DNA from 3 places in the Sporosarcina sp. FA15 genome. Region 3 is predicted to be linked to each of the others. Evidence: riboswitches for the same ligand, from Rfam matches in the RefSeq annotation. Region 3 holds a riboswitch; each other region holds the start of a gene.
What was found. A riboswitch is a leader RNA that binds a small molecule or an ion and turns the genes downstream of it on or off. The one in region 3 is predicted to bind cyclic di-GMP.
Positions count from the first base shown of each region.

Region 1: it holds a riboswitch for cyclic di-GMP, as region 3 does, so the genes downstream of both, ACP8HG_RS13570 (sensor histidine kinase) here and ACP8HG_RS01645 (methyl-accepting chemotaxis protein) in region 3, are expected to answer to the same signal.
Region 2: it holds a riboswitch for cyclic di-GMP, as region 3 does, so the genes downstream of both, ACP8HG_RS06715 (response regulator) here and ACP8HG_RS01645 (methyl-accepting chemotaxis protein) in region 3, are expected to answer to the same signal.

Region 1 covers NZ_CP188818.1:2,869,166-2,880,009, forward strand. The annotation lists gene ribD (bifunctional diaminohydroxyphosphoribosylaminopyrimidine deaminase/5-amino-6-(5-phosphoribosylamino)uracil reductase RibD) at 1-213, shown strand, start outside; gene ACP8HG_RS13520 (5' nucleotidase, NT5C type) at 226-798, shown strand; gene ACP8HG_RS13525 (hypothetical protein) at 808-942, opposite strand; gene ACP8HG_RS13530 (hypothetical protein) at 1,304-1,921, opposite strand; gene ACP8HG_RS13535 (LeoA/HP0731 family dynamin-like GTPase) at 1,988-2,761, opposite strand; gene ACP8HG_RS13540 (hypothetical protein) at 2,801-3,223, opposite strand; gene ACP8HG_RS13545 (class D sortase) at 3,639-4,217, opposite strand; gene ACP8HG_RS13550 (hypothetical protein) at 4,365-5,288, opposite strand; gene sipW (signal peptidase I SipW) at 5,322-5,933, opposite strand; gene ACP8HG_RS13560 (SipW-dependent-type signal peptide-containing protein) at 5,881-6,708, opposite strand; gene ACP8HG_RS13565 (CalY family protein) at 6,870-7,484, opposite strand; cyclic di-GMP riboswitch class II at 8,083-8,164, shown strand; gene ACP8HG_RS13570 (sensor histidine kinase) at 8,217-9,425, shown strand; gene ACP8HG_RS13575 (response regulator) at 9,425-10,069, shown strand; gene ACP8HG_RS13580 (hypothetical protein) at 10,126-10,254, shown strand; gene ACP8HG_RS13585 (SpaA isopeptide-forming pilin-related protein) at 10,543-10,844, opposite strand, start outside.
Region 2 covers NZ_CP188818.1:1,399,155-1,409,998, reverse strand. The annotation lists gene ACP8HG_RS06750 (YybH family protein) at 724-1,113, shown strand; gene ACP8HG_RS06745 (FMN-dependent NADH-azoreductase) at 1,722-2,357, opposite strand; gene ACP8HG_RS06740 (carboxymuconolactone decarboxylase family protein) at 2,522-2,965, opposite strand; gene ACP8HG_RS06735 (RrF2 family transcriptional regulator) at 3,176-3,679, shown strand; gene ACP8HG_RS06730 (hypothetical protein) at 4,312-4,503, shown strand; gene ACP8HG_RS06725 (hypothetical protein) at 4,496-4,702, shown strand; gene ACP8HG_RS06720 (BclA C-terminal domain-containing protein) at 4,872-5,351, opposite strand; gene ACP8HG_RS06715 (response regulator) at 6,265-6,606, opposite strand; cyclic di-GMP riboswitch class I at 6,664-6,749, opposite strand; gene ACP8HG_RS06710 (hypothetical protein) at 6,963-7,361, opposite strand; gene ACP8HG_RS06705 (hypothetical protein) at 7,658-7,888, shown strand; gene ACP8HG_RS06700 (DUF6877 family protein) at 8,265-8,420, shown strand; gene ytzI (YtzI protein) at 8,551-8,703, opposite strand; gene ACP8HG_RS06690 (manganese catalase family protein) at 8,896-9,756, opposite strand; gene ACP8HG_RS06685 (hypothetical protein) at 10,361-10,564, shown strand.
Region 3 covers NZ_CP188818.1:314,768-325,611, forward strand. The annotation lists gene ACP8HG_RS01610 (hypothetical protein) at 1-3, shown strand, start outside; gene ACP8HG_RS01615 (hypothetical protein) at 92-229, shown strand; gene ACP8HG_RS01620 (RNA polymerase sigma factor) at 482-991, shown strand; gene lepB (signal peptidase I) at 988-1,776, shown strand; gene ACP8HG_RS01630 (YpdA family putative bacillithiol disulfide reductase) at 1,897-2,886, opposite strand; gene ACP8HG_RS01635 (hypothetical protein) at 3,046-3,282, shown strand; gene ACP8HG_RS01640 (S66 family peptidase) at 3,709-4,698, shown strand; cyclic di-GMP riboswitch class I at 5,259-5,344, shown strand; gene ACP8HG_RS01645 (methyl-accepting chemotaxis protein) at 5,454-7,193, shown strand; gene ACP8HG_RS01650 (SDR family NAD(P)-dependent oxidoreductase) at 7,193-7,945, shown strand; gene ACP8HG_RS01655 (sodium:solute symporter family protein) at 7,972-9,483, shown strand; gene ACP8HG_RS01660 (uracil-DNA glycosylase) at 9,612-10,094, opposite strand; gene ACP8HG_RS01665 (GNAT family N-acetyltransferase) at 10,461-10,844, shown strand, end outside.

The sequences.
Region 1 (10,844 bases), 2.1 Mb from region 3:
ATTCACGCTGCTTTCCTTGAAAATCAGCTGGTCGACAAAGTTGAAATTTATATCGCACCTAAATTAGTCGGAGGCGCCCATGCACCAACATTTCTTGAAGGTACAGGCGTAGAATTAATGCGGAATGCTATAGACTTGGCGGATCTCCAGATTACCCCCGTCGGCAAAGATTTCAAGTTCACGGGCTATCCGCGGTATACCGCAAATGAATAGAGGTTTTGGAATATGAAATTCGGTTTTGACATTGATGATACGTTGATTAATTTAAGGGAACATGCTTTTCAACTTTACAACACGAAGTTGAATCGGACAGTGGCGGTGGATCTCTTCCACGCGTTGGATAAGGTTGAAATTCATGAGCTTTTTGACATGACTGCTGAACAAGGCAGTCAAATGTGGAATCGTTCATTGGAAGAAATCTATTTCACATCCTGTCCTCCCTATCCAGATGCAGTGGAAACACTACAAAAGCTGGATAGAGAAGGACATGAAATTTATTATATTACGGCGAGACCCAACGTACATGGCAAGCGTACAATCGAGTGGATGATTGAAAATGGGTTTCCTGTTAACAAAGACAGGTTTTATTACGGCATGAAAGATGAAGACAAAGTCAACATCATCAAGGATTTGAACCTAGACTATTATTTCGATGACAAGCCTGCGGTTCTTGAAACCTTGAGGAATCATCCCCTTAAATTGTTCGCCAAAAGCCAATCGTATAATCGACATTTGGATCTCCCACGAATAACCGACTGGTCTGAGCTGTTCGATTTGCTGATTGGTGAGAAGAAATAGGGATCGTTTTTAGGTGTTAGACATAGAGAAATCCAGCCATTTGTGAACTTGGCTGGATTTTTTTTGTTGTTCAATTGGTGCCGCTGTTTCCGGTTCAGTTGTTAGCTCAGGTTTCGTTTCTATATTCGATTCAGATGGCAACACTGGTGGTGTCCCCCAATTCCCCCAATCGAGGAGAGTCGGATGAAGTATATGATTGGTTGACGGGATATATGATCGGTAGCGCGGCGGTTTTGATCGCTTGGCAGGATATATGATCGACAGACGGGCGGTTTTGATCGGTGAGTGGGATATATAATCGGCAGCCCGCCAGTTATGATCGGTTGGCAGGATATATGATCGGTAGCAGGGCGGTTATGATTGGTGAGAAGAAATAGGGATAGTTTTAGGTGATAAACATACAGAAATCCAGCCAATCACGTACTTGGCTGGATTTTTGTCGTCCAATAAAGCTTGATTGCCTCTGATTTGCAGGGATTCATTGTCACTAACCCGCGCCTGCAAGTTATTCTGAAGTCGGCTCCGTTATTGGCGCTGTTTCCGGTTCAGATGCTGGCTCGGGTTTCGGTTCTGTATCCGATTCAGATGGCAACACTGGTTGTGTCTCCAATTCAGGTTCTGGCGTTGGCTCCGGTTTCACTTCTGCCCCCGGCTCTGGGGCTGGTTCCGGTTTTACTCCTGGTTTTGGTGTTGGATTGATTGGAGCCGCTGGGTTTTCCAAGTCTTCGATGGCTTGCTTATGTTCTGCATCCAACTCGGCAATAATCGCCTCTTTTTCTTTAGTGAGGTCGATTTCTATATTCGCTTTTAAATTAGCGGCGAATTTCTGCAATTCACTTGTACGGATTTGTTTTTGTTCTTCAGTGAATTTCGCCAATTCGTCTTCGGCACTTTGCTTAGCTTCTTGCAAAGCTATTTTCAACTCGCCCATAAGTTTGTCTTTTTCTTCAGTGATTGCTGCAGATATTTCCTGTTCGGATGCCGTCCTTTTGGCTCCAAACCAATTTATTAATGAACTCCCGGCATCCTCGCCAGCAAATGCATTATTCATGCCGCTTCCTAGACCAATCGTTAACAGGAGAGCCCCGAGTAATAGGCCTATCTTTTTAAAACTGTTGCCCAACTTATTTACACCTCCATTTAAAACAATAAGGACCTCACCAGACGAGGTCCTTATTGAATATTAGTATTATTTGTTAATGCCATCAACCAAAGCTTTCATTGCTTTTTCAGCTTCAAGTTGAAGTCCTTTTGCTGTCATTGTAATAATTTTTTCCTGCTCCTTCACCAAGCCATCTTTCAAATCGGTAACTTTTGTGCGAAGTTCATTGATTTTCGCGTCGATTAAACCTTTAATTTCAGTAACTGTTAAACCCGTTTCCTTATCTAATTTAGTTTGAAGATCTGCTTTCGCCGCATTAATTGTATCTTCCAAGTCTTTAACAGCTTGATTAGTTACGGCTTTTACGTCCGTTTTAACTTTTTCATTCGCGGCATTTCCCGCAGCTCCTGTGTATTCCCCTAAATCATTTTTCGCATATTGAAGGGCGTCATCACCAGCTTGATTAATTAAACCGTTAGCAAAATTTGATAAGCTATCAAATTGACCAGACAAATAAGTGTTGATATGTGCTTGTTCTTCTTTTATTGCATCAATATGTTCTCGGCTTAGTTTCTCAGTATTTTTGTTTGCTACACCTGCTTGGGCTACGCCCTTTGCATTAATACTGTTTGTAGCATCTGTTTTCAAGCCATTATATTCAACCGCCAATCCGTCAACTTTACCGCCAGCGTATGCTGCAACTTGTCCTGCTACATTTGTGGATGCCTTCCCAAATTGCCCGTCATACCAATTTTTGAGGTTTGTGCCTGCATCTGTTGCACCGAACGCTACTCCTGCACCTGTTACGAGTCCAAATACCATTGTTCCTGCGATTACTTTACCTTTTACTGTTTTGAACATTTAATTATCCCCTTTTATCATATTGGTTTGTATGAGTGCTTATTCGCTAAATACGTCTTCTACCATCTTTTCGAATTCCTGATCAATTTGTGCTTCAATGTTCTGCTTGTCCACGTAATCATTGAAGTTTACGTTTTCAAGTTTATTAACCGTAGCGTTCAGACTATTTATCGTGTCAGCCTGATACTTTTCGATGCCGGACTCCGCTTCTTTCACCTTATCGTCGCGGAAACTTGCCAATGCATAATCAATGCTTTTTTTTGAATCTCTCACAAAAACATTGACTTCTTTCAAGACCAATATCATACCGGTTGCAGTAGCTGCACCCAACTTTTCGCTTTCTTTATGGAATGCATTCTTATACCATTCGGAAAGGTTCTGTCCTGGATTGCCACTTGCATAAATGGTTCCTGCGCCCATTAAGAGAGTAAACACCAGAACAAACACCAGATTTTTTTTCATCGTTGACACCTCTTTAGTAGATTTCATACTTTTTTATGGAAATCTCCTCCAATGCTTTTTTCGGCTTGTTACCTTTTTTGTAACTACTTTTAGTATAGGAGTATTCCTGTCGGGCATCCTCACTCTAAAGAGTACTTTTCTGGTATCGTTTGTCTACTTCGGTTTTCTACTTTAGTGTAGTGTCGGTATACATTTGTACCAGGTCGCTTCTACTTCGATGATTGGTTCTATTTTATAGAAGTAACTTTGGATATTGATTAATCGATGGGCAGTTGTAATAGATCTAGGTTCTTATCGATGTGAGAAGAAATAGCGACAGTATTCTGTGCTAAGCATGCAAAAATCCAACCAATCACGTACTTGGCTGGATTTTTTCCATACTTTTTTGAATAACGAAGTCTTGTAGGTTCTCATTTCACTCCGGTATCGCATAAACAATATACCGTTGCGGTGCATTGCCGATATACCGAAATGGATAGCATGTGGATAAAGTCAGCATTTCTTCCGGTGCTGTAGAACGGATGACTGTTGTATCATTTGCATCTACAATTTCCGTATCCACAACGGCATATGTAAAGGTACCATGCTGCATTTCCATAATGATTGTATCGCCATTTTGCAATTTGTCCAATCCAGTAAACACGGTGTCCCTGTGTCCCGATAACAGAATTTGATCTTTTTGCCCGGGATAAACGGTGCCTGTGTAGTGACCAACGCCTTGCTTTAAAGCATCGTCATCCGTCCCTTCCACAATGGGAAGCTCTTTTTGGATAATGGGAATTTGCAGGATGCCGATTGTTTGACCGTTCTGAAAAGACAGGTCGGGATGGGATGACTCAAGCTGGGGTGACTTTATTTTTTGTTTTTCCAACTCCCCCTTTGCCTGAACCAGTGCGGCTTTTTCCGACTGCTGTGCGGATTTTAGCTGCACACTGGCGTAGCCTATCAAAAATAGTCCAACCGCCAGCAAAATCACAGCCATTTTTTTCAGCAATTACATCACCTCCAGCTAATAAAGGATGTGTTGATTCATCTCATTTTCACGAAAAACAGAAAAGCTACCAAGGCATGATACGCCATGCACAGGCAGCTTTTCAAAAGTTTCTCTTTAACCAATTAGCCATTTGAGTCATTTACGTGTCTATTGAGCTATTTTCATCCTTCTGTAATGCCTGATGATCATCAACACAATTCCACCTGCCACAAGTACAGAACCAACTAACATCAAATTAAATATATTTGTTGACGTGGCAGGCAAGTTGAACCCGGCTGTTGTTGGAACGCCGCTGTCGATCTGTCCTGGTATTGTGACTTGAACCGCCGGGCTATCGCTTCCTCCCTCCGCAGGGTTATCACTTCCTCCCTCCGCAGGGTTATCACTTCCTTCCTCCGCAGGGTTATCGCTTCCTCCCTCCGCAGGGTTATCGCTTCCTCCCTCCGCAGGGTTATCGCTTCCTCCCTCCGCAGGGTTATCACTTCCTCCATTCGCAGGGCTATCGCTTCCTCCATTCGCAGGGCTATCGTTTCCTCCATTCGCAGGGTTATCGCTTCCTCCGTCCCCTGGGTTATCGCCTCCTCCATTCCCCGGGTTATCTCTTCCTTCCGCCGTAAAAGTGAAAACAAATGCCGCCCCAAGGCCTTGAAAATCATTTCCAAGGTGCTCCGGAAAACGAATAGTGATGTCCAGATTCTCCCCGCTGCCGCGTGTAAGTTTTCTTGCGGGCAGAGATTTAAATGCAGCCAATTTCCCCTGATACAATTCCTTGTCGTCGGCTTTTATTTCCAGCAGTAGCTCATTGAACAGCTTTTTTTCTCCACTGTTTTCTAACTGCATTTGGTAGGCAAAATCTTTGCTACCTAAGTTTTTGACTGTAATGGTCCGAGGTGCCCAGTCCCCAGGCTTCATATTGCTGATTTCAAATAACGTATCTTTTGGTGAAATGCCGATGTCTATATCACCCTTGCCCGTGTTGTCTTCACCATCTGCTAATACGCTCGTCATAGGAAAGAAACAGATTCCACTAATCAATAGAAGAACCGGAAAAAGTCGAAACAGTTTGCTCATGATAATGCCTCCTTACATATCTTAGCGATTGATTCAGGAAGAACTTTCTCCGCCATCTTCCCTCACTATATTCACCTTTTTTTTCGGAGCCAATTCGATTTCTCCAAGTGCTCTCCAAATCGTAAACCCCGAGTAGATAAGCAGCAGGAATCCGGGTATTAATAGCAAAAACGCACCATTCTTCGACTGGGTAAAGTTAATGAAGTACCCTACGTAAGGCACTGTAAAACCAGTGTACTCCGCTACTACATTGTCAGACAGAACTGGATTCATGTCCTCTGCATTGTTATTGTCGCCTTTTGTCCGGTAAAGTACGGAGTCTCCACTTTTGACTACCTCAGTAATCCGATGTGTGATCAAAATATTTTCTTCTTCTTGGAATGTAATGACGTCGCCTTTTTTAAAATTAGTTTTATCTTCAGCCGGCTTTACGGCAATGATCGAGCCTGTTAGGATTCCCGGCTCCATGGATCCCGACAGAACAGTTTTTAATTGGTAACCGAAAAGTTGTGGCTCGCCGCCTGAGACTTTCGTGAAGACCACTATGGAAGCTACACTAATCAGCAGAACCATCAATATGCCTGAGACGATGCTACTTATCCTCTTCATTCGTTTCTTCTTTTTCATTAATTTCTTCTCTCTCATTTGTATCACCTTCTACTTTCTTTGTGTTATTTTCTGGTTTTACGACAGCGTTCACTTCAGCTTCATTCTTTGTTTCAGAGTTATTTTCTGGAACCTTACTTTCTATAGAATCCTTTTCTTCCGGTTTCTTTTCAGTAGATTCATCAACAGATCCATCCTTGCCGTCCGGCTGTTTTTGACCGTCATCTTCAGGCTTCTGCTGCTCGTTCTCTTTGTTAGCATCCGAATCTGCTTTATCATCTTCACCTTCTATGACCTTATCCTTTTCAATTTCTTCCTTAGATTCATCATCTATATTCTTGCAGTCGGCCTTTATTTTCTCGCTTGATACAGCATCCTGTTCGTTTTCTCCAACAGACTTATCATCTTCGCGCTTGCAGTCGACATCGCTTGGTGCAGCATCCTGTTCTTCTTTTTCCTTAGACTTATCATCTTTGTCCAGGCAGTCGACTTCGGTTTCCTCACCCGATACCGTGTCCTTATCGTTTTCTTCCTTAGGCTTATTATCTATGTTCTCACGGTCGATCTTGATTTCCTCACCCGTTACAGCATCCTTTTCAATTTCCTCACCGCATTGATTCATAAGTACAACCGGGACTTCCCATCCGGCAGTGATCATCTGGGAGACTTCCGACTGGCTACTGAGATATGCGGATGTGTCAGACGAAATATAACTAATGCTAAAGATGACTAAATAGCATATGAGTGCCAATTTTAAAGTCAGAAATGGACCTTGATGCTTTTTCCTACGTTTGCGCCTTCGGCTGGTTTTCAACCTGATCCCGCCTTTCGATTTTTTACCACTGGATTTTTCTTACGTATATTCCTCAAAACATAAAATCGAGTTATATGTTGAGAAATATATATAAGGAAGAGCATTGGTTGATTGATGAAATAAAAGGAAGGAGGAGAAGTGCTCTCCTCCCGGGATATATGTTATTTCTTTTCCCCTTTTGTCTGCTGTGCATCAAATGTCCATTTAAGCTCTAAAGAATCACCTTGGAATTCGTTTTGATCTTTGTCGTTCTCGACAAATTCGAATTGTACGGACAGCGTGTCAGAATTGCCGGCTTTTAAACCGCCTTTTTCTTCAAGGTATGGGACAAAGACTTTATTTGCAACGGCATCTGGTGTCATACCCTGTAACTCAGCAAGAGTTGTTTGGTAAACCACGTTGTCCAGTCCAGTCCACGGTCCCGTGATTGATTTATCGTGGTTCCACATGAAGTTAACTCGGATATGACTTCCAAAGTTTTCTACATTATCACCATTTTTGTCTGTTACTGAATACTCTGTCTTAAGTAATACCTTGGATATGTCGAGTGTGCCGTCATTTTTCAATGTAAAATCACGATTCATCCAGTCACCAGGCTTAATGTTTTTTACATCGATAATTGTTTCAGGCTTTAGTGATAAATCCAGTGTACCGGCAGCGAATGTATTCGTGCTTGTTTCCACATCGTTGAAATAAGCATATGTTCCTCCACCGATCATACTTACAGCCAATGCCCCAGTTGCGATACCCATTGCTAGCTTCTGTTTAATACCCATTTTTAATTTCCTCCAATTAGTTTGTATTTTTTCGCTTTTATTGAATGCTTGTTCTTTGTTCTTCCCTGCGACTTGGAAGAAATTATTTTCTTCTTCGATCTAAGGTATGAGTTCATTTTCACCTGATAAAGTAGCCTTGATTGCATGCACCATTTTCATAGTTTGGCAGCTGTTGTGATCCTTGACACCCCTTTAGTAGGTGTCATACTTTTTCATGGAAATCTCCTCCAATGCTTTTTTCGGCTCGTTACCATTTTTGTAACTACTTTTAGTATAGGAGTATTCCTTGCGGGCATCCTCACTCTAAAGAGTGATTTTCTGATATCGTTTGTCTACCCCGGTTTTCCACCTTAGTGTAGAGTCGGTGCACTTTCGTACCAGTTCACTTCTACTTCTGTTAATGAATAGCTCACTCGGAAGTAATAGCTCTATCTTATAGAAGTAACCTTTAATATTGATTTACTGATAGGTAACAAGTAACTGAAAAGTCTTAATTCGCTAAAATACAAGTTAATAACAAAAAAAAAGAACCTCTTCAACCGCAGGAGATGACGTCATATTCAATGTAATTTGGTTATACTGAACTATATAAAAGAATATAATTTACGGAAACTGTGAAATACATCCTCTATATGGGCACCTTGGATGTATGGAGTTATTGGTGCAACCGACCTAATTACACTTGGACATTATGTTCAAGTTGATTGGGTTTTTATTATGAAATGAGAGGGTGTGACAAAAATCAGAAAGATTCTAGCTGATATATTAGAAGGATACACTCAGAAAGCTTCTGCTTTGGATTTGGTACAAGCATGCGCTACTAATAAACCAATCGAAACGAATGATACCTATCTAGATACATTGAAGCACGGTATATCGCTGTACCACCTAATGGATAATTCAAGCCCTCAAATTATAATGAATGAAATAATGGCAGCTATCATCAAGCTTACACATAGTGGAGAAGCATTCTTTTGGTTGACCGACATAAATCATCAAAATAGCTACCTAACATCTTCTACGAGTAATCCCCACATTGAAACTAGCCTAAGAAAACAATGGAATACTATACGCCTGGAGAAAGAACTGTTTGTCAGTAAGATTAACGAGGATTGGTACGGTATGAAAGTAATTAGAACCTCCACTACTACTGGTGTGATTGGAGTTAAGATTTCCGGTTCAAGTGAGTCTAGAGAAACATTGCTCTTTAATCGCCCATTTGAGTTTTTAGCCGAACTTAGTGAAATAATGCTCGAAAGAATTCATACAGATTCAATGAAGGAGCAAATGATTGTAATTAAGGAGCAGAATCGTATCTCCAATGAAATTCACGACAGTGTTTCACAAAGATTGGTCGGTATTGTATATTCTCTGCACAGTTTACAAACAAAAAGTAAAGGCATGACAAGTACTGAGTTGAATGATGAATATCAATTTCTTTCACAATCTGCCAACACTACACTAAAGGAACTACGGTCGACGATATACGGTCTCAACTCGACGAAGAATGGCGAAAATTTTTTTCAAGTTGGGCTGCAAAACTATTTTGACGAGTATGCACGGTTAAGTGATATACGAATTGATTATCAGATAACGGGTGATGAAGCTTTACTATCAAGCGAACTAAAACAAGCACTCTATAGAATTATTTGTGAAGCTTGCGGAAATGCCGTTCGCCATGGCCAGTGCACGGCTATTGAACTCAGATTATCTATACTGGACGAGAAAACTGTATTGGAAATTCATGATAATGGAATCGGAATTAATTCGCACATATCCGAAGGCCAGCATGAAAAAGGAATCGGTCTTTTCAATATGAGACGTCTTGTAAGTACTTTTGCAGGAACGTTTTTGATAAGTGGATTACACGGGATAGGGACAGAAATACAAATCGAAATTCCAACCGCAAAAATACTTGAGAAGGTCCAGGTGATTGGCTAATGCAAATTGTTATTGTCGACGATCATCCATTAGTAAGAAAAGGATTAACATCTATCCTTACTATAGATGGAGCAATTGAAATCCTAGGTGAAGCAGCAAATAGAAATGACGCGCTAACTCTATTCCATGACACTACACCTGATTTGGCGATAGTGGATCTTCGCTTGGGAAATGAATCTGGTTTGGAATTAATTTCGGAAGCGAAACAACAAGGAATAACCTGTAAATTCGTCGTGCTAACTTCATCGACGGAAGAGCACGACTTTAAACAGGCAAAAGAAATAGGTGTCGATGGCTATATATTAAAAGAGGCATTACCTGAAGAACTGATCCATGCCCTCGGAGTTATCGGCAGAGGTAGAAAGTATTATGATCCAGGGGTGTTTGATTTGGTGATAAAATCGAAGGAAAGCCCTTTTGAAAATGATAGGCATATCGAACAGCTAACACCGAAGGAAAAGGAGATATTACTCGAACTCGGGATGGGCCATTCAAATAAACAAATTTCACAGGCTTTATATATTACAGAGTTTACTGTAAAAAAACATGTCAGTCAGGTATTAGCAAAGTTAGATCTTGCCGATCGAACAAACGCGGCATTGTATGCCAATGCTAAGGGCTTGGTGGCGTATAGTGTGAATTGAATGTATGTTTAGCGCTAAAAACTCCCACGATTAGTAACCTCGTGGGAGTTTTTCTGTTGGATAGAGTGGTGGAAAGATACGATCAGTTGAAATACTATATGCTCGGGTGGGCGACAGTTTATGATCGGGTGGCGGGATATATGATCGGCAGGCCGGCAGTTATGATTGGATGGCCGGATATATGATCGACTGCGTGGCGGTTATGATTGGGTGACGGGTTATATGATCGGCAACCCCGCGTTTATGATTGGGTGGCGGGATATATGATCGGCAACCCGGCGGTTACGATTGGGTGGCGGGATATATGATTGGTCGGCCGACGGATTCGAATGGTCATTCGCACTTCGGGTATTCTGAATGTTGTCATGCGGAATAATTCTCCTATATAAAGCTCTTTGTCCTACTAAAATTCAACAAAAAAACAAAACCAGTCCCTTTAAAGCGAACTGGTTTTGCATAGGGCTATCTTATTGTTAAATCTCACTTTGCGTTTTGCGAGATTTTTTTCGTCTAAAGAACATCCAAGCTCCAAGTAGAATTATTCCAAAACCGGTCGCCATTGAACCGATTGGGAATGCTTCACCCGTTTGAGGTAATTTTTTACTTGGAGTCACTAAATCGGGATTACTTAGGTTACTCGGATTACTTGGATTGCTTGGATTGCTCGGATTACTTGGATTGCTTGGATTGCTTGGATTACTTGGATTGCTTGGATTGCTTGGATTGCTTGGATTGCTCGGGTTACTTGGATTGCTTGGGTTACCCGGTACGCCCG
Region 2 (10,844 bases), 1.1 Mb from region 3:
AAATACCTATACAGGAGTTAGTATTGATACAGCTTGCACTTTAGGATTTTGTGCCACACATGGTGCTATGGCGGGAATCAAAACGGAGGATTATAGAAGGAATCGATTTACGGACCATGGTTGTCATACTTGATAACATCGAGAGGATTCCGGTGTCGGATATCATCGGGGCGCAGTGTGAAGGGTTAATTGTAATAGAAGGAACAGCCACCAACTCAGTTGAGAAGGTGGCTGTTATTTGTTATGAGTCGTACGCCTGCCCGCGTTATTTAAAGTTTCCCCAAACGTCCCCCAGCATAGTCCTCCAGTTACACGATTTCATAAGAACTCTTACGTTTCACATTAAGCGGCATGATGTGGCGGTTCAAATAAACAAATGTTGCTGATGTCGCATTTTTACTCCTTTAAAATTCACATATGGAACGCCCAATTAGTAGAAATAGATATATTTTCTATACACGTAAGTCGATAAAATAAATATTCCATTTTGTCATTGATTTTTATTCAAGCATCTCTCACGAGGTACTTTTTTATTTGCTTGCAATGCGAAAATTCAAAAGGAGAAGTATTTCTACATGGACCGTCGCTTTTCAATTGTCGAATAAAAGAGGTATTCGTATTAATGGAGACGAATCAAGTACAATGCTCTATTCTTCTTCAACTAACAGGATATTGGAAATTAATTGGGAAATTTAAAATTATAAAGATAAGGAGTGGTGTATTTTGGAACACGAATTAAAGGAGTTTATCAAGAAGTGTGATAAAGCAATAAAACAGGAAGATTTTGACACTCTGAAGAATTACTATACTGATGATGCGATTCTGGTAGTAAAACCAGATATGATTGCACGAGGAAAAGAGGAAATTAAGCAAGCGTTCATTAAAATTGCGAAATATTTCAATAACAGTCTTGTCCCAGTACAGGGAGAAATGATTATTTTAGAAGCTGGAGATACTGCATTAGTTATTTCTCAAACGCTACTTGAGGCTGATAAAAATGAAACGAAATATTCTATGGATAGAAGGTCAACCTATGTGTTTAAGAAAAATTCACAAGGCGAATGGCTTTGTGCAATCGACAACTCATATGGTACAGACTTAATCAATAAGTAGACTTTTGTTAAATAAGACCATAGCAAAAGCGGCTCCTCCACAGATTAGATTGTGGAATGCCGCTTTTTTATTTATCCAAATATCATTTGGTATAATTTATTAATTTCTGATATTCAGTTGTGATAGGAACGATCGTTCTGTATGCTAATGAAAAATGGGAAACGAGTGTGCATAATCAATTAGTTAGGTCAGTGGAATATCGTGAACACCTAGATATGATGTACATGGCTACCGACGACATCACCGACATGGAAACCAGACTCATAAGTCTTCTTTACAAAATTAGATAATAAACCGAAGTTGCATGCCCCAGCTAAAACAAATAAAATGTATTCACGATGCTTTTTTGAGTTCTAACTGACCCCTCAGAACGATAGATACGACTTTCCTGTTTTGATAGAGGTGTATCGCTAAACCACGAAGACTTAATATAAAGTCACCATTCAAATCCCGCATGAGTCCAAAACTCGTAGTTTTAGGATCATGGTAATCTGCAAATGAGAAACTCAAGTTACTGTTTAACCAACCAAATACAGCATGGTGCTGAGATGATACTGGAAATATTTGATTCATTGTCACACCCGATTCAGTTATTTAGTTCACGAACTTTAGAAGCTTTTGGCTAGTTCGATCGCTTGTTGAATAGCTTTTTCTTTAATCGTAAGTGCTTGATCTGGTGCAGCGCTCATGCCCTCGATATAAATAACATCAATTGAAGGTATACCTATGAATTTAGATACAGCTGTCAAGTATCGGTGGCTGAATTCGAACCCTGCCATTGGTCCCTCGGAGAGCACGCTGCCGGAAGCTTGAATATGAAGCAGTTTTTTGTCAGATGCTAAGCCAATAAAGCCTTCTGGCGTATATTTAACTGTTTTTCCTGGTACACATATGGCGTCAATATAAGTTTTCAATACAGGTGGGAATAAGAAATTCCAAACTGGATTGACGACTACGATTTTATCTGCAGCGAGAAATTGATCAACCAGTTCACCCAAACGAACTATTTTAGCCTGAGAACCCGCGCTCAATTGATCAAAAGAACTGCCGCTTCTCAATAGGCCCCAACCACTTAACACTTCGGTGTCTAGTTGCGGGATATCTATTTTATATAGATCTAGATGAATAACTTCATCGTTTGGGTTTGCTCCATGGTAAGCTTGGATAAACTCGTGGCCTACAGACAAACTATTGGATTCACTCTTATCTAGTGGGTGTGCGGTTACGTATAAGACGGTTGACATGATTGATTTCTCCTCGAGGTTAACTAGGACCTGAATTTAATTGATTAGCGATGCTCATTAAGGTAAGCCATGAAGACCGGCCTCGGTCTTCAATGGACATACAATTGTAAGAGCTATCCTAAAGTTATTCTTATTAAATTTCACTATTCTCAGTAAGCTTCTCTTTACTCCTTTTCAGGGAACATCCCCGTGGAGATGGCGATTCGATTCCATGCATTAATGGTATTAATCGCCATAATGATTGCCACATATTCTGCCTCATCCACATGTGCCCGAACTCTTTCATACAAATCCTGCGACACACCTTGCTCTGAAATACGGGTTACAGCTTCCGTAAGCTCAAGCACCACTCTTTCTTTGTCGGAATAAAAGGGTACTTCACGCCACGCGTTAAGTAAATAAATCCGCTGCTCCGTCTCGCCCATTTTCCTTGAATCCCGTGTATGCATGTCCATACAATAAGCACACCCGTTAATTTGTGATGCTCTGATCTTAATGAATTCATATAGCTTAGCATCCAATCCACTTGTCTTAATAAACCCTTCCAGTTTCATCATTGCCTGCAAAGCACCTGGGCTTGCACTGATATGATTTAATCTAACCTTCATAGTAATCTCCTCCGTGAATCTAAATTTGTCCTTGCCTCTACAACCTATCGTCGATAACATCAATCGACGATAGGTTATGACCACAATATAACTCTTTAGTTTATGGCTGTCAACAAAAAAAATAGCTGAAAATTTCCATATTTGACAAGGGTTTTAAATCCACCTAAGATGGTTAGTAGCAATCTTTATATGTAGAAAGCAGGTGTTTGCATGCAGTATAGTATTGGTGTTGAATATGGATTGCATTGCTTGGTATATTTAATTGATATTCCTCCTAATGACACAATTGGGATTAAAGAACTTTCCGCTTTTCAAGGCGTTTCAGAGACCTATCTTTCGAAGATTTTTAGTAAATTAACAAAAGCGGGTATCGTAAGTTCTGTTCCAGGTGTAAAAGGAGGCTATAAACTGGCCAAGTCTCCTGCGGAAATTTCTTTTTGGGATGTAATTGAAGCTGTTGAAGGTGCTTCCCCCATTTTTCAATGTAAAAATATTAAAAATAATAGCTACCTATGCCGGGATGAAGACTATGCAGCATGCGCTCTAGCTTCTCCCTGTGTGATTAACTTAGTTATGCTCGAAGCAGAAGATAGTATGCGCAATATTCTTCGTAACAAGTCACTTACTTGGTTGAATGAAGAGCTTGATCGCGTATTAACCCCACAATCGCGCAAAGATACTCGTGAATATTTTGCTAATAGCAACAATGTTTAATGGTGAATTTAAATGGGGAAGTTTCTGGTTCACTTATTATGGGGAAGTCGGGAGCAAATTCAATGTGAAATCGTTTGGATACAACACGCTGAATGGGTAGGATTGAAAAACTATCTTCATCCTGAATTATTCATACTTGACCAATCAAACAACCGGTTAATCCAAATCCATTGTTTTCGAACCCCTTTAAAGTCTTTACTGTTTTTCTTCTTTCAAAAATTTCAGTTTCCATTTAGCGGCTTGTAAAAAAGGGATTTTGAACAGACTTATCCCAAGATGCCCTAAATCTTTTTTAGTATATTTAATAGATGTTTAAGTTTCTAATTAAATAATTTTTATGTAAACTCAGGCTTTAATAAAAAGAATCTATTTTGATTAAATTTTTCAATATGGATTCTTTTAAATTACAGAAAAATGCAGGTTTACATGACGCTGTTGACCGAAATTTACTTCTAAGTGACACAAAATCCAAGATTTAGAAGACAAATAGTAAACAATTACTTGACAACAGAAACGATGAATGATTTATTGATCTAACTGGAACTGAAAAGTTGTGGGGTGATCCAGAACAAACAGTCAAGGATATACAAGCGGAAATACTGGAAACTTTAAATTTTCCGTCCACGACTGGCATGGAAATAGAAGTTGCGCAAAAAAGGGAATGCAAAGTACACGTAAAGTTGTGGGATAAAGGGAAAGTCATTTTTTACATGGTTGTCATAAAAGAAATAAATGTTGAGGCGATGTGGATTACGGTCGATAGTCCATTCGGTAGGGACCGTATGCCGGTGGAGGACATAATCGGAGTGGAATGTGTTGAATAATAAACAGGGTAAAGGCGACCTCTCGACGAAAGAAGGTCGCCTTTTCAATCTGGTATCTGGGATAATACCGGATAGGAATTTATTGAATATTGCATTCATTTGTAATGCAGCGAACATGTTGAAGTTTGTCGGTGCGCAAATTAGAATCGTTTGTTTGTTTAAGGAGGCATCGACTTGTTTAATTGAACCGGTAAATTAAAACGACCAATCCGAATAGGGAAAGGTCGATTTGTTTTTGAGTTTCTTCTATGGATAGTAATTACTTCCGACTTTTCACCTCTATTTTTAGAAGTTTTGCATCAGGTGATTGTTGAAGCCTGTATTAAAATCCAGTGAAACCAAGATGTTTTATACCGAATAATTTCTACCTAAGCATTGGGATTCAACATCTTAATGACAATAGAAGCATTTACATTAGCTTGTGTACCACCTATCACAGACGCAAGACCAACTGCTGCAGCAGAAGAATGATTTCGAAGGGTAAGAACATCGTTGGCTACTATGGCAATAATAGCCTGCCCGTTGTTTTGCTGAGTGCCAGCACCTGAACCATAGACTGTTCCGGGAACCAGCGATCCATTTAAAAACAGTGCAAATTGGTTAGGTTCCGTACCTGATACAGAGAAAGTAACCTCGTAGTCTCCCGGAACGTTAATCATAATTTGAGAGGTTCCAAGGGTATGCACAATTCCAGGTGTCATTAATCCATTTGAATCAAACAAAACATCAGCTTCTATAGGTACCGTTTGAGGAGTTAGATTGTAAATATACCCGTATTCGCATAACCCGCATGTGGCTCCGATAGTACTAGTGGAGCCAGCCTGCCCGATAGCCCTGATTGGCCCCATGAACACTCTTGGTACTCTACATATATTTTTGCAAGAACATGGACTGATGTGACATTTACTACATTTACGATTAGAGAAGTGGTTATTAAAATTCATTCTTTCACCTCCATCTGTAGTATCCTATTCTTGCAAAAGAGGAAATGAAGGGCAAACACCTTGTTGATTACTAAAAAAGAAATAGACAAGAGATTGATCCTGGTGAAACTGAAGAAATGTGTGATAAAGTCAACCACTTGTTTGAAAAGCTGGGAAATGAAAAGTGAGTAAAAAAACAGCCACCAACTCGATTGAGAAGGTGGCTGTTATTATGTTATAAGTCGTGCGCCTGTCCGCATTTAATGTGTCCCCCTGAATGTCCCCCAACCACACGAATTCAAAAGATTTCCTACGACTTTACTTTAACGGCGTGGCATAGTCGATTAGTACCTGGATGCTGAAACTATCATATTATCACACCTGCAGAACGTACGTACGAAACGGCTGATTAGTCTAGCACGAAATAATTCATAGTAGCAACAATGCTTATGCCTCAAGGCTTATGAGGGGTTTAAATGAAAACAATCTCCAAATATTCCACCAATTTGAAAAGTGAATGTGTCACTGTAGGCTTTCGCTAATTTGACTTCGAGGTTTTTAAATGAGTGGCCATCCCGTTACAAGGTTGTGGTGTACGAGCCATTGTTGCAGCGGGAGTTGTATGAGAAAAGGCAAGAGGCTTGGAAGTTATGGCGACAGTAATGACCTCGTTTGAAGGATGGACATTCATTATTTTGACTTTGTTAATCGCGTTAGGATTTTATTAAATTGGTTGGATGCATGGGCGGGGGAAGTGATGGAGTAAACACGAATTGTACATTTAAGATGAAAAAAAGACCGTAATTTCTTGGTCTTTTATGTTAGTGTACTATGTTTTTCAATAGATTTTATTTAATTGGGTAATAAGTCCATCAAAAAAAGGCTTCACGATAAAATCTGCGGCTCCATTTTCTAAAGCCTCAATTATTAAATCTTGAGTCCCTAAGGCTGAGCACATAACAACACGAGCATTGGGGTTTATTTTCTTAATTTCTTTTAGCGTAGCGATACCGTTCATATTTGGTAAAGTGATATCCAATAAAACGATATGCGGGAAGTGTGATTTATAAAGAGGCACAGCATCTTCTCCACTCCCAGCTTCAGCTACGACATAATAACCGTTACTTACGATAATATTTCTTAATAGATTTCTCATGAATTTTGAATCATCTACGAGCATTACTGATTTATTGAAAATGATCCTCATCCTTTTTAACAAGTGATAGAAAGCAATACACTTGGTAACCGGCTACCATTACAAATAGTTGTATTAGGCCCTTGGCTTTGCGTCCTTACCTTTCGATAAGTTTGCCTATATACAAACTAACATACTTTGATAGAACAATCTTATGAAAGAGTCTAATACAAAGGAGTAGTAGGCAAATAGGTGGGTTATTAACATGTGCTGTCCGAAAAGAAAAGACCACTGATTAAAAATAATCAGCAGTCTTTATCACAGTCATCTTGAGATTTATGCCCGGAAATTTCGAACAACCATTGTTAATCCACGTTTTTCAAAATTATTGTCGCTTTCTCTTACCTATCAAAGCTACCTAAAATCATAAAATCTACAAGAATTCCACTCACTGGATTTTCTGAACCTAATACATTAATTCCTAGTACTACTATACTACTATTATTTGTGACATTAGCAGAGACGAATTTTGCAGCAACATTCTTTTCTCGCATTTGTACTCTCGGTCTTGCATTTATCGAAGGATTTGTAGAATATACGCTTGATACAGCATAGTCAATAGTTGTTAATAATGGAATACCATTAGATAATCCGTTTTCTGTGAAATAAAGTGTGGCTATACCATTTGCGTCAGATGTAGCTTGCCCATAAACAATCCGCTTTACTTTTTTTGGATTGGACTCTCCTGCCTTAAACACTTGAAGAGCTGTTGGTGCCATTAAAACAAACTCAACGCTCATAGCTATTCTCCCTCTGTAATACTTTGATATCTATTACAAACAACAACATTGATTAAATGTATGACTGGCTATACCTTAATATTCTTTATGCTTTTTATTAGCTTATTACATTCAATGTTCCTTGACGATTCTTGCTTTTTTGCAAAGTGAAAATGCAGTGAAAGCCATCAAAATGTAGTACGCAGTTCGACCAAAATATGTAGCAGATGTGATGGAAACTTATTAAACTATTTTATTGCGAATGTAATAAAAACGAGCATTAAGGCTTGGTAGCGGTGAACGTGGAGGAAAACGACTTGAAGACAACTCCTTATAAAAAGGCAACAGAAATGTATATCGAAGTCATTGTAGCGGAAAGTGTGGATGAAATTCTAAACGAGGCCGAACCGAATCTACGGACTAAAGAATATGCATTTATGAAATTCATGAATGCGCCTAATACGCAGGATCACACAGATAGGGATTTATTACAGGAATTTGAAAGCACCACAAATGGCTTTTTGCAGGCTGACAGTTCGTTACTTTAACGCACAGTACGAGGAAATGGGAGACCCATTATATGCAGTAAATTAAGAAGAGGACTAGATATTATCATAACGAAATCAATTTCTTCCCCCAGGCACCTAAGCGATATAGAAGCAGAACCTGGAAAAAAACCACTGACTTTTAGTTTAAAGATAATGTGACTGTTTACAGTACGCCTATTAGCTTAAGCAGTAAAACTATTACAAGAATCGAAATAATAACACTTAGAATGTATCTCAAGGATATCCCTCCTTTAGAATGATTGTACCATGGTTACTGTAACTAAAAGTGTTTTTTTTAGGAGTTTATTTCAAATTTACAAGCTAGTGCAATAAGTGGGAACGCATAGTCTGACCAAAAAGCGAAGTAGATAACTGAATGACCTCATACGAAGAAATAATCAAACTTTTAACCCGGTTACTGTTAGAGGTGCTGAAAGATATTGAACGACGCACCAGGGATTGGATGTGGAGTGCTAGCGATAGGACGATCCGTATATTCGTCAGCACCAAACATTCTGTGAGGGAGTGTTAACCGTGGTGCAGCAACTTACTATTTTTGATGCGCTGTCAAAATGATAGAAAGGACTTTTACTGTCATATGCCGGTCCGCTCTATATGTATAAATTAATTTTCATAGAAATAATTCATTAATCTATATCGATTCACTCTCTATTCATTTCTTCTATATGATCATCAATCGGATCAATCGTATGTTTATATCGATAACTTTTATGGACGACGAAATAGATGAAAATGAGTTCTAAAACAAAGATAATAATACAAATCCATATCCAAATCCATGTTGTAACTGTCATTTGATAGTCTCCATTCTGACTTTATCTAATGTAAGTTTACTACGAAATCTGCTTAATTATAGGTTAGTCAGTTATGGATCGGTGACAGTTTGGAAACAATCCTATAAATCTGAGTTCTGTGAGGTTCTATTTAATGAGGTTAGTTACACGAAGAGATAAAAAAACAGTCCCTTATATAGGGACTGAAAGAATTTAGTTATTCATGTCTTGAATACCTGGACTATGTTCATTTGGCATGTCAGGCAGTAAAGGAACCGGGAATCCAGCAGGTGGAGGAGTAACTTTAAGTTCGCCATTATTTCTGCTAGGGGACTGTCCTTGGAAAATTTCCCCGATTCTAGTTGGGTCTAATCTGAAATTGAACTGGGCATTATGATACCCTAACTCCACATATTTTCTGCATTCAGGATATTTATTTATATCGTAATTCGGGACAGGGAACAGCTTGCCCCAATCAACGCCGAGCGTTTCCAATGCTTTTGCAAACGCATTCTGATGTGCGTTATCTCTCACGATTAGGAAAGCTAATGTCTCGCGAAATGTTTTGTTAGAACTCATTTCGTAAATTCGAGTTTTTTGCAAGACACCGGTTGATTCTAACACCAGGTTATCGAGCATATCACTAATCAAATTGCCATGGCTATAAACCCAAGAACCGTTCCAAGGATTCCCAGTAGCATCTACAGGGAGAGAGGCTTGAGCACCAATAATGTAGTGATGAGGATTTGCGTGTCTAACGGCATCATCGAGAGGTGCTTGATCGACGCCAGCATTACCTGGTACAGCAGATTCACCTGAATCATTTAACAATTGATTGATTGTATTCTGGACAAGTTCAACATGAGCGATTTCTTCCAAAAACACACCACGAAGTAAGTCGCGATATTGTGTTTCCTTACCTCTGAAATTGGAGCTTTGGAAAAAGTACTGCATCATGGTACGCATTTCTCCAAAATGCCCACCTAGAATTTCTTGCATTACTTTTGCAGCTTCAGGGTCGGGTTTATCGGGAGGAGTGACGGGATTGATCAATTCTTCTTTGTAGTAATACACATTTAGCACCTCATTTATATATTTTTACTAACAGTAGTATCAAGCAAAATGAAAATTTTATTCACAATCAAAATAATCGTCTATCGGAAAAAATGAGGACACTGATTCAACTTAACGGTTGTTTTAGTTTTATTATTGGATTTTAGTCTTTGCACTTATTTTGCCCGAAAACAGCTAATGGGGCACCAAAGTAGGAAAAGTCGATGGGAATCAATCAAACTGAAAGGATTAGAGATGTTTTTCGAAGGAGTAAGCATCTCCAACAAGTCATTAGATAGGAACGAAGTTAAGGATAATTCAAGAGCGTATCCACGTAGTTGGAAATGTGAGAGGGATAGAAGTTCTTCGTTGGATTCTTGAGGTGAAGAAGTACTCTTGGATAAGCACGTCCCATCCGACACCTGAAAGGCTCCATCGTGATGCAAATGTCAGAAATGCCAAATACGTCGAGATATTGTTCTTAGAGAATAAAGAAGATAAACTTAAAGGCAAGTCGGGAGTGCGATAATTTGTATGTAGAACTATGCAACAGTCCAATTACATACGAGTGTTAACTTTTAGTTTACCTATATTTCTGATAACATCGGTTGCGGGAGGTGAGAAAATGCTTGAATTTCAGATAACACTTCATTTTAATGATAATGAAACTTTCATTATGAACTTATCTGCGAGTAGTCTAGAAGATGCGTCGATAAAAGTTACTCAAATGATACAAGATAAACACATTCATCAAGATATAATGGGGAATTCCTATATAAAAGGATATAATCTTGCTATGGTACAACGTTTTCATGTATCCAACAGGTAAAAGTTATGAGTTTATTTAGCATCTTGCTGGGTGCTTTTCTTACGTTCAGTCAAGTGTTTTCGTGGGCTTGCTTGCTGCATACACCGATTGAACCTGACCTGTAATCTCGATGCAACAATGGCCAACTAAACAATTTCCGAAGTTACAACCCAACCCAACAGCTTAGTAACCATCCGATTCAAACCCCGCATTATTATTAGCGCCCAGATTCAGCGACAAGCAGCGAATCGAGGAGCTGGGGTTCATGGCTAACGATGCAATTACGTGTGTTCGCGAGATT
Region 3 (10,844 bases):
TAGATAACCCGCGATACATAGGAAAAGACGTGCATCTAACTGGTGCATGTCTTTTTTGATATTTAATTCTACAAGCATTTTGCCATAGCTTATGGCAATTGATGAAACTGTCATGGCAAGTACACGAACTGTCATAGCAATTGATGAAGCTGTAATGGCAAGTACACGAACTGTCATGGCAATCATTAAAACTGTCAGTGAAAGCCTGAACTGTCATGGCAATCGATGAAACTGTAATGGCAACCAATTAAAACTGTCAGTGTAAGCTTGGACTGTCATGGCAATCGATGAAACTGTAATGGTAAGTACGCGAACTGTCATGGCAACCATTAAAACTGTCAGTGTAAGCTTGAACTGTCATAGCAATCGTCAAAACTGTTGGGATGAGTCAACCTATAACCACTTGTAAGTAAAGCAGGCACATTATTTCATATTTCCGACTCCTTTTTGAAAGTAGTTCGTCTAGTAAGGGTGAGGGGCAGTGGAGAAAAGTCTAGAACAGCTTTATGTAGAATATAGTGATCGCATTTATCGATATATCTTTTTACAAGTCCGTCAGAAGGAGTTGGCGGAAGATCTGACCCAAGAAACTTTTTATAGAGCGTTCAAAAATATTCATTCGTTTAATAAACAAGCTAGTATGTTGACATGGCTATTGAAGATAGCTAGAAATGCTACGTATGATCATTTCAGGCGGAAAAGGATCATTCGATTTTTCAGTCTTGATAAAGATCTGAATGTGGATACAAGCAATCTTTCGCTGGAAGATGAATTACTGAAAAAGGATATGACTGTAAGGTTGTCCAATACGCTAGCTAGTTTGAAGCCAACCTATCGTGACGTCCTTATTTTACGGAAAATCAACGAAAGCTCGATCAAAGAAACAGCATATATCTTAGGGTGGACTGAGACAAAGGTGAAATCAACAATGGTGCGGGCATTTGCTGCGCTGAAAAAAGAAATGTACAGAATGGAGGGGGAGAACGGATGAATGACTTCGATGAATTTGATGGTGAGTTTAACGAGTTGAAGGATGTTGATAGATTAGAAACTGATCGAATGATTAGCTTGGAGAAAGTCATTGCTAAAAGTGGAAAAAAGAAATTTAACATGCTCCCACTAATTTTTTCTAGCTTTGCCATCTTTGCTGTTGGACTATTTTTAATGATGACGATTAAAGAGTATACATCTGAAGTTGAAAGTCAGAAAACAATCATTGATGATCAATCCGTCCCTGAAATTCCAATTGTCGAAGTAGAGTCAAATATGATCACTGTAGAATACGGAATAGATAATATGGACAAAGGAAATTACGATTATGAAACAATAGGTACTGGAAAAAGAATTGTAGTAGAGCCAAGAGTCTCTGGCTTTCAACGCGGGGACGTTATTTATTTTGCAACACCGAAGTATTCAAATGGAAATCCAAATTTAAATCTAGCAGGGAATTATATATCAAGAGTTGTGGGCTTACCAGGAGAGAGAATTGAAATTAGAGAAGGTCAGCTATATATTGATGAAATGAAACTAGAGTCTTTTTATTCATTTCCAACCGTAAGAGGAATGAATAAGGAAAAGTATTTTGAAACAGTCGATTCTCAAAATTCCTCTATGACTGAAGAAGATTTTGAAGAAAGCATGGAAGCCATTTTAGTACCAGAAGGCACAGTATTTGTGCTGGGGGACCAGTGGTGGAGAAGTATAGACAGCCGTCACTTCGGACCTTTATCATTAAGCCAAGTGGAAGGGAAAGTAATAGGATATGGAATTGAATAATAAAATAATATGCCTGATAGCCTATTATTTAGGGGATCATAAATAGTTTAAATTTAAATCGTCTGTAATTGAAAAAAGCTCACCAAGTCACATTCATTGTGATTTGGTGAGCTTTTAACATCATAAGTTACTTTGAACATAGGACAGACGTTGTGCAATTTCATTTGCAATTTTCATGCCATGAAAGCGTCCGTCTTCAATGTAAACACGATTTGTAATGCCACCCGTTACAACGCCAGAAAGAAAAACGTTCTTGACATTTGATTCATATGTCTCTTGATTAAAGGAAGGAACTAATGAAGAGAGGTCAGTTTGAATTCCAATGCTTTGAAGCAGAGAGATATTGGGTTGATAACCGATGAGGGAAAATACATAGTCATTTTGAAGTGTAACTGTTCCGTCAGAAGAGTTTATGCGAATAGTTGATTCATCGATAGCAGCAATACTGGAATTGGGATGAAAATCAATTTTTCCTTTTTTAAGAAGGTTACGCATATCTAATAACAACGATGGTTTAATGCCTTCTAAGACAGTTTCTCCACGATGGATAAGTGTAACCTTGGCCCCATTACGATAAAGATCAATAGCAGCTTCAATTGCTGAATTTTTACCACCCACAACTGTAACATGTTGTCCATAATAGAGGTGACCTTCTTTATAGTAATGTGATACCTTCGCTAGATTATCTCCGTCTACACCTAGTTGTCTTGGCGTATCGAAAATTCCTGTTGCAATAACAATCATCTTCGCTTCGTAAGGAATGGTGTTGCCATTACGATCTTCTGCGTGGACAGTAAAGGATGCTACATTCTTTGAAATAGAATTAACCTTTTGATAGCACTTAATATTAATTTCTTGTCTCTCAGTTACAAGACGATAATATTTTAATAGTTCAGTTCGATTTGGACGGACATCTTGAGATAGGAATGGAATGTTGCCGATTTCTAAGCGGTCAGAAGTACTATAGAAAGTCATGTGTAATGGACAGTTGACAATGGAATTGACAATCGCCTCTTTTTCAATAATCACATAAGAAAGTCCTTTTTCTTGTAGAGCAAGACCCGTTGATAAGCCACACGGACCACCGCCAATAATAACAACATCATACATACAATAAATATCCTCCTTAAAGTTTTACATAAACAATGGTTAAAAGCATTAATTTTTTAGGAATGTTGCATGCATGAATAATGCAACAATGCTGTATAAGCCTTGCCCGTTAGTATGCTCAGACGAGTGGGAAGAAATACTTAATTAATTGTATATAACTTGTTTTACGCACTGGAAAAGGAGTTAATATATTTTGCTAGCGAACTATCCTATAAGACCTTGCCTCATTTAGACATACCGAGCATGAAAGGTTTGCATGATTTAGGTGATACAGCAAGACTTCTATACGATTTTCATGCAATAACTGGACAATGGGAAGAAAGCAAAGCACAAAACGAGAAAAATCACCTTGATTTAGCAAAGGAATTAAAAACAGTGGAAGCTATGATTATATAGTGAATAAGTTGTAAGAAAATGGAAAATAAAAAAGGGGATAGTACTTGGAGTTTTCATAATAGGATCAAAAGAGGAGTTATTGAAAGTAGAAGAAAACAATAGCATTAGGGGTGATTGTAAGGGGAAGATAGTGTCTACAAAGCAACACAATAGCCATTTGAAATGATTTTTTATTCGACAAACAGAGCATCGTTATTAAAAATGAGGAGTTTCTGGGGCTCGACCTCTTCATATTATTCACATGAAAGCATAGGTGAGCCGAAAATCGATTATTCTGAAATTCAATAGAAACTATTAAATAGATGGAGTATAATAACAAGTATTCGTGATTATAAGTCAAGATTAAAGTTGTATACTTCACTATTAAATTGAAAATTCTTAAGTTTTTTGGGCTATCTAAATTATGAAAAAAGGGGATAATTAATGATGAAACGATTAGAAAAGGGAGATACAATCGGTATATTCACACCATCTTCACCCGCAACTGTTACTGCGTTGCAACGGTTTGAACGTGCAAAAGCATTTTTAGAATCAAAAGGGTTTGTTATTGTAGAAGGTAAATTGACAGGACAGTCTGATGTTTATCGTTCCGGTTCACCTAAAGCACGCGCAGATGAACTAAATGAGCTATTAAGAGATCCGAATATAAAGATGATTATGTCCACAATTGGTGGCACGAACTCAAATAGCATGCTGCCATATATTGATTATGAAGCATTTAAGCAAAATCCAAAGCTAGTCGTTGGGTATTCTGATGCAACGGCTGTTTTACTCGCCCTTTATGCAAAAACAGGTATCTCAACATATTATGGACCTGCTTTAATACCTTCGTTCGGTGAATTTGAACCACTAGTAAATGATACTTATCAATATTTCGAACAATATTTTATGAAAGAGACAGAGCTACCTTATGAAGTGCCAATGTCTCCATTTTGGTCTGATGAGCCTGTGAACTGGTTAGAAAAAACGACAGAGAAAACGCTTTTTAATAATAAGTGGGTGACTGGACAAAGTGGTGTTGCAGAAGGACGATTAATAGGTGGCAATGTGAATTCGATGTATGGATTTATTGGCTCTTCTTATTTCCCTACAATTAAACAAGGCGATATTTTATTAATTGAGGATTGTATGAAAAATGCCTCAATTGTTGAGAAGAATTTTGCAATGCTAAAAGTGCAAGGTTTTTTTGATAAAGTTGCTGGTATTATTTTAGGTAAACATGAACAGTATGATGATTTAGGTACTGGCAAGCAGCCATTGGACTTACTGATAGAGCAATTAGATGGGATGGATATTCCCATTTTAGCTGAGTTCGATACGTGCCACACCCATCCAATGCATCCATTAGCTATTGGCAAACAAGTGAAGTTAGATACAGGTTCCAAAAAAGTATTTTGCACGGAAAAATGGTTGTGAAATTTTCAGTATCTAAAACTTTTGTTTAACAGAAATAGAAATAATTTTTGACGATAAGCAATAACAACAAATTGATTATTGAAATGTTGAATTATGTAATTTGTTGTTTATTGCACCAAATGGGCAGGTTAGTGGAAAAAAGTAAAAATGCTCAATAGTAAAAGGGCAAGATAGATCTGATGAAACAGGATAAACAAATAGATAGGTCGAGCAAGCTATTCGCATTTTTATATAGCGTTTTCATAGCAACACCTTTCTATAGCATATTAGGCATTGCTTCTTACCTGGAAGAGGAAAAGTTGAAGTTACCAAAAATGAGAATACTTTTGATATTGAAATTTCCAGCAATGCTATCCTTGTAAAAGAATTGATGTAACAATTTAAAACAGCGGAAAATAAATATGGACGGGGGATTAAAGACACTATTTCTCTTTTTTCACCAATGACTATATACTAGTTTGGTGTTTTAAAAGTAGGACATTAAGTGGCGTCATTATACTATCCTATGAATCTTTTGGTACTTATTATTGCCATCTATTAGACTATGTGGTATATTTTTTGATGGTTATAGGCAAACTTATTGAAAAATAGGGACGCAAAGCTACAGGTCTAAAGTAATTATTACTATGACGGCTGAGCTGCTCAAGAAATGCTAGATAATAGTCTAGTTTTTTTATTTGCCTATTTCATTGTGAAATGGGCTTTTTTTATGTGTAAAGAAAGATACAAAAATTGAAGAGGAGGAAATAATTATTATGAGTTTTTTTAAAAACATGTCATTAAAGTATAAACTTTTACTTACAGTTTCTATTATTGTTTTAGCACTTTTTTCTGTTCTAACGACACAAAGTATTTCTCAATTGAACGGCCAGTTAGAAAATGACCTAGAACAAGAGTTAAAAAGTGTTGGCTTATTGACAGCCATGAACCTAGATTCCAAAGATATAGATGGTCTATTGAAAGTTCAAGGGGAAGACGATCCTGAATTTTTGAAAATGCAAAGTACCTTGGATGGCATAAGGGAAGAACAGGGAATCATGTTTTGGAGTTATATATGGGAGATGGAGGATAATGGCGTCACTCCTATCGGCTATACTGAAAATTTGAATGAAGCGTATGAAGCGGGGGAATTGTTTACTGATCTTGCTCCTGTTCATGTAGATACTGCTAAGCTCGCAATTAAAAATGATCAATCAGAGGTAACAACTATTTTTGAGGACTCATTCGGATCATGGCGAACAGTTTTCAGCCCTCTTAAAGATGAAAGCGGAAATACAATTGCAGTGTTAGGAATTGATTACTCTGCGGATTATATTGATACCATCATTAAAAAAAGTGTTACAAAACAGATTATTATTGCAGTAATCGGAATTTTAATCTTATTAGTATTGCTGTATTTTACAATTGATCGGCTTTTATTACCACTTAAAAAAGTGGTCATTGTTGCAGACCAAGTGGCAAATGGAGAATTGAACGATGTTGATCTTCAGATTACAAATGATGAAGTTGGACAACTTTCACAATCGATAAAAACAATGGTTTCAAAATTGCAACATGTCATATTAAACATTAGAAATACATCTGATCACGTTGCATCATCAGCCAATCAGCTAACTATGAATGCGACAGAATCGTATATTAGTTCAACAAACGTTTCAAAAGAAATGAAGAATATCGCTCAAAATGCTGAAACTTCTTTGGTGATGACTGAAGAAACAGCTGCTGCGATGGAAGAAACAGCGGGGGGAATACAACAAATCGCTGATTCAGCCAATACGGCTTCTGAATCGTCTCTGACGGCCTCAATTGCTGCTGAACAAGGAAATAAGGTTGTCCAACAGGTGATTGATCAAATGCAATTAATTAATACATCTGTAGAACAAATAGAGAAAACTATTAATGGTTTACATGCTAATTCTAATAAGATTAGCGACATTGTGAACATTATTACTGCTATAGCAGAGCAAACAAATTTGTTAGCACTAAACGCTGCTATTGAAGCAGCCAGAGCTGGTGAGCATGGTAAAGGATTTGCTGTCGTTGCAGATGAAGTAAGGCGTTTAGCTGAACAATCATCTCAGTCGGCTAAAGAGATTTTCCAACTAATTCATATGATTCAAACGGATTCTAATGCCTCTGTAACCGTGATGGAAAAAGGAAAAGAAGACGTAAGAGTGGGAATGGATTATACGAATGAAGTAGGCGAGATATTTAAAAGGATTGTACAATCTGCAGATGAAGTCGCAGATCAAATCCGGGAAATTTCTGCTGCATCTCAAGAAATTTCTGCATCCTCTGAAGAAGTAGTCGCATCCGTTAATAATATTAAGAAAACATCTCAACAATCTACCGAGTTTTCATTGAATGTCTCACAAGCTACACAAGAACAATTGGTGTCGATGCAAGAAGTGAAAGAAGCATCTGCTTCATTAGGCCAAACTGCGGAGAAGCTGCAGTCCCTAATTACAAACTTTAAATTGGAGAGTGAAGATTAATGGATTTAAAGCTTACCGGTAAAAATGTTCTCATTACAGGCTCTAGTATGGGGATAGGCAAGGCAATTGCTTTAGCTTTTGCTGAACAGGGAGCAAATATTCTAATAAACTATATTGGCAGCGATCAAGAGGCGGAAACAGTTCGTCTACAAGCGAAGGACCATGGCGTGAATGCACTAAAATATTGTGCGGATGTATCTGACTCTAAACAAGTGCAGGATATGTTTCAGTATATGGACAACCAGCTAGGAGCAATTGATATTCTTGTCAACAATGCCGGGTTTGCACAGAATGCTCCTATTACAGATTTAACTGATGAGCAGTGGGACAAAATGATAAAGGTTCATCTTTACGGAAACTTTTATAATTGCCGAGAAGCGGCGAAAAGAATGAAGGAAAAAAATAAAGGTAAAATTATTAACATCTCTTCAGATATAGGAAGTCTAGGGTGTGAAGAATTTACCCATTATTCAGCGGCAAAAGGCGGTATTAATGCTTTTACCAAAGCTTTGGCAAGAGAGTTGGCACCGAATATATTGGTCAACGCTGTAGCGCCTAGTGGAACACATACTGGCATCCTCGAAGCGTTCGGTGAAAACTATATCGCGGAAGAGTCAGCGAAATATCCACTAAAGCGCTTGGCACAACCTGAGGAAATCGCCAAAACTGTGTTATTTTTAGCATCAGAAAATGCGGATTTTTATACAGGTCAAATACTAACTCCAAACGGTGGAGTAGTTATGAACGGATAAAAGATAGATGAGGAGCACTTGAATTGATGAATATCGTCGTATTTTGTGTATATTTAGTTTTTATTTATTACATTGGCTATAAAGGATATAAGCGCGTCAAAACTGCCGAAGATTTAATTGTGGCGGGCTGGAGTATGCCGTTATCTGTTGTAACTGGGAGTTTAATTGCCGCGTTATTAGCAGCTCCATTCTTTTTTGCTGCTGTCGGCTCAGGTTATACAAGTGGAGGCTTTGAAGGGTCCGCAACAATGGGCGGCCTAGGTACATGTATGATTTTAGGGGCATTAATCTGGACTAAGCCCCTAAGAAGATTAAGAGGATGGACACTAGCGGACTACTACGGATTGAGATATGGTAGTAAAAGATTAGGAGCATACACGGGAATCGTGATGGCGGTAGCATTTGGTATTTTCAATGCCGCGGCTCTCACTGTTGGGGGTACTTATATTATCCAACAACTTTTCCAAATCGATTTCCTTCCAGCCGCACTATTATTTGTTTCGTTAACGGCACTCTACTCCGTTATTGGAGGCTTATGGGCTGTCGCTTACACTGAAATTGTTCAAGGGGCACTAGCGGTAGCGGGAATCCTCGGGATAACTATATTTGTTTTATTCTATTATCCCGATGTTACATTTAACCCTGATTGGTGGAATGTAAATGAATTATTTAGTAGAGGTGGAGTTGAATTCTGGACACTCTATTTAGTTTTAGCTCTTGGTGATATTCCCGCAGTGGATTTAGGTCAGCGTGTTGCAGCGGCAAAAAGTCCGCGTGTCGCACAGCTGAGTATGATTATTGCAGGTTCAGTAATCATCGCTATTAGTTGGATACCTGGAATGTTAGGGGAAGCATTTAAATCTATTTATCCGAACAGTTCCAATCCGGAAACATTGATGCTTGTTTTTGCACAAGGTTATTTCCCACCTATTTTATCTGCTATCTTTTTAACAGCGATGGCGGCGATGGGTATGTCAACTGTTGCGGCATGTTATGTAGCAACCTCAGGAATTGTTACTAAAAATATTTATTTAGATTTTATTAATAAGAATCCTGATCCGAAAAAACTATTGTTTTTTTCAAGAATGGTGATTCTTGCAAGTGCATTGTTAGGTTTAATCCTGGCGCTAAGTGCTCAAAAAGTTATTGATTTAGCCTATTTAGCATGGGATGTTGTATTTGTTACATTGTTCTGGCCAATCGTTTTAGGCCCATTTTGGAAGCGGGTAAGTACTCCGGCTGTATGGGCAAGTATATCTGTTGGACTCGTATATTATATTATTACGTCACTTACTCACGTTCCTGGGCCGAAAATTCAATCGGATGGGTTTTTGGGCTTGTTGGGCGAATTGTGGCTAACGCCTGTTTTCTCAGGTGTGATTTTTTCTGGAGTGACAATTATTGTAATAAGTCTATTAATCCCACCTACCCAACACGTTCTTGACATGCATGAAATTGAAAAAAATAAAGAACTTGATCACGTTGGAAGTAAAGAAGAACTAGAAATATTGAATACTTCAAAACAACCAAATATCTGAGTTGGTAACAGGACATGCTTAATTGTGTGTCCTGTTTTTTTGAATTCTATCTACCATATCTGATTAATTTATCAAACATAAATATTTTTCTAATAGTAATATTGGATTACAAAAACTTCATATCGTAGCTAGAGGTCTAAAGAATGAAAGCGATCCGCAACGAAAGTCAAGTCCTCCAAAAATAAGTTACGTAAGTTTGGACGTCGTCTAACTGCAAGTGGATGGTAGGCGACCGCTGTTTGGAATCCACGTATATCGTGCCAACTACTCCGCATTGACTTCACTTCGGCTTCAGGATTTTGAAAAAAAGACTGAACGGCTACATTTCCTAAACAAAGAATGAGAGTAGGCTTTTTTTCTGTAAGCTGCTGTTCTAAATGCCTCATACAAATTTGACGTACTAATTCTTTGTCGTATGCTCGAACGGGCTTCCTTTTTAGTATAAAAGTGACATACAGATCATCTATTTTCAAGCCAGCTTCATTTGCAACTTCTTGTAGCGTTTGCCGCGTTCCACAAACAAATGACTCGGCTTCACGATCTTCACGTGCTCCGGGATTGTCAAGAATAATCATAATCGGGGCCGCTGGATTACCTTCACCCCATACCATCCGTGTCCCTTGTTCATAAAGGCCGCATTCCTGGCAATTTACAAGGTGATCAGGGGTTGGCTCCTCCAATAACATTTTTGGACAGAAGACAGGCATTATTTTCAGCTCACTTTGACGTTTATTTGCAAAAAAAAAAGAGGAAGCGCCTGTAACAGAAGAACGCAGCCTTAGTACAACACAACCTGTGGCAACATTCTAGGCCAATTTGCAGATTATCCCCAGGGAAGCTTTATAATTTCCAGTGCAATAAGGAGAGCTTTCCACTAACCAATGGATTTCAATCAGAGTCACAGCATATAGGTTAAATGTGGTAGAATTGTTATAATATTTCGATGTTTATTATTTTTATGTGAATGGGGTGTGGGGATGGAGTTTAGACGTTATCAAGATGTGCAAAAATTTGCATTGAAAGCTGAACCTGTTTTAGGTAAAAGGGAAGATGTATACAGTCTTTTTTTCGGTGTATTGCAGGCAATTAAAGCTGGCCGATACGAGAAGCCGTTTATGGCGACGATTGAAGAGGAGGGGCAGGTGCTAGCCTTATTTCAAATGACCTATCCACATCCGTTAAACCTAATTTTTACGGATGAAAGCCGTTTGGAAGAATGTATGGATTTGTTAATAAGAAACCTATTGGAACTTAAAATTGAAATTAGTTCCATCATAGGTTTAAAACCGTGGGCATTCCTCTTCAGTAAGAAATGGGAAGTGAAAACAAGTGTGTATCCTCAATTGATGATGGACCAGGGA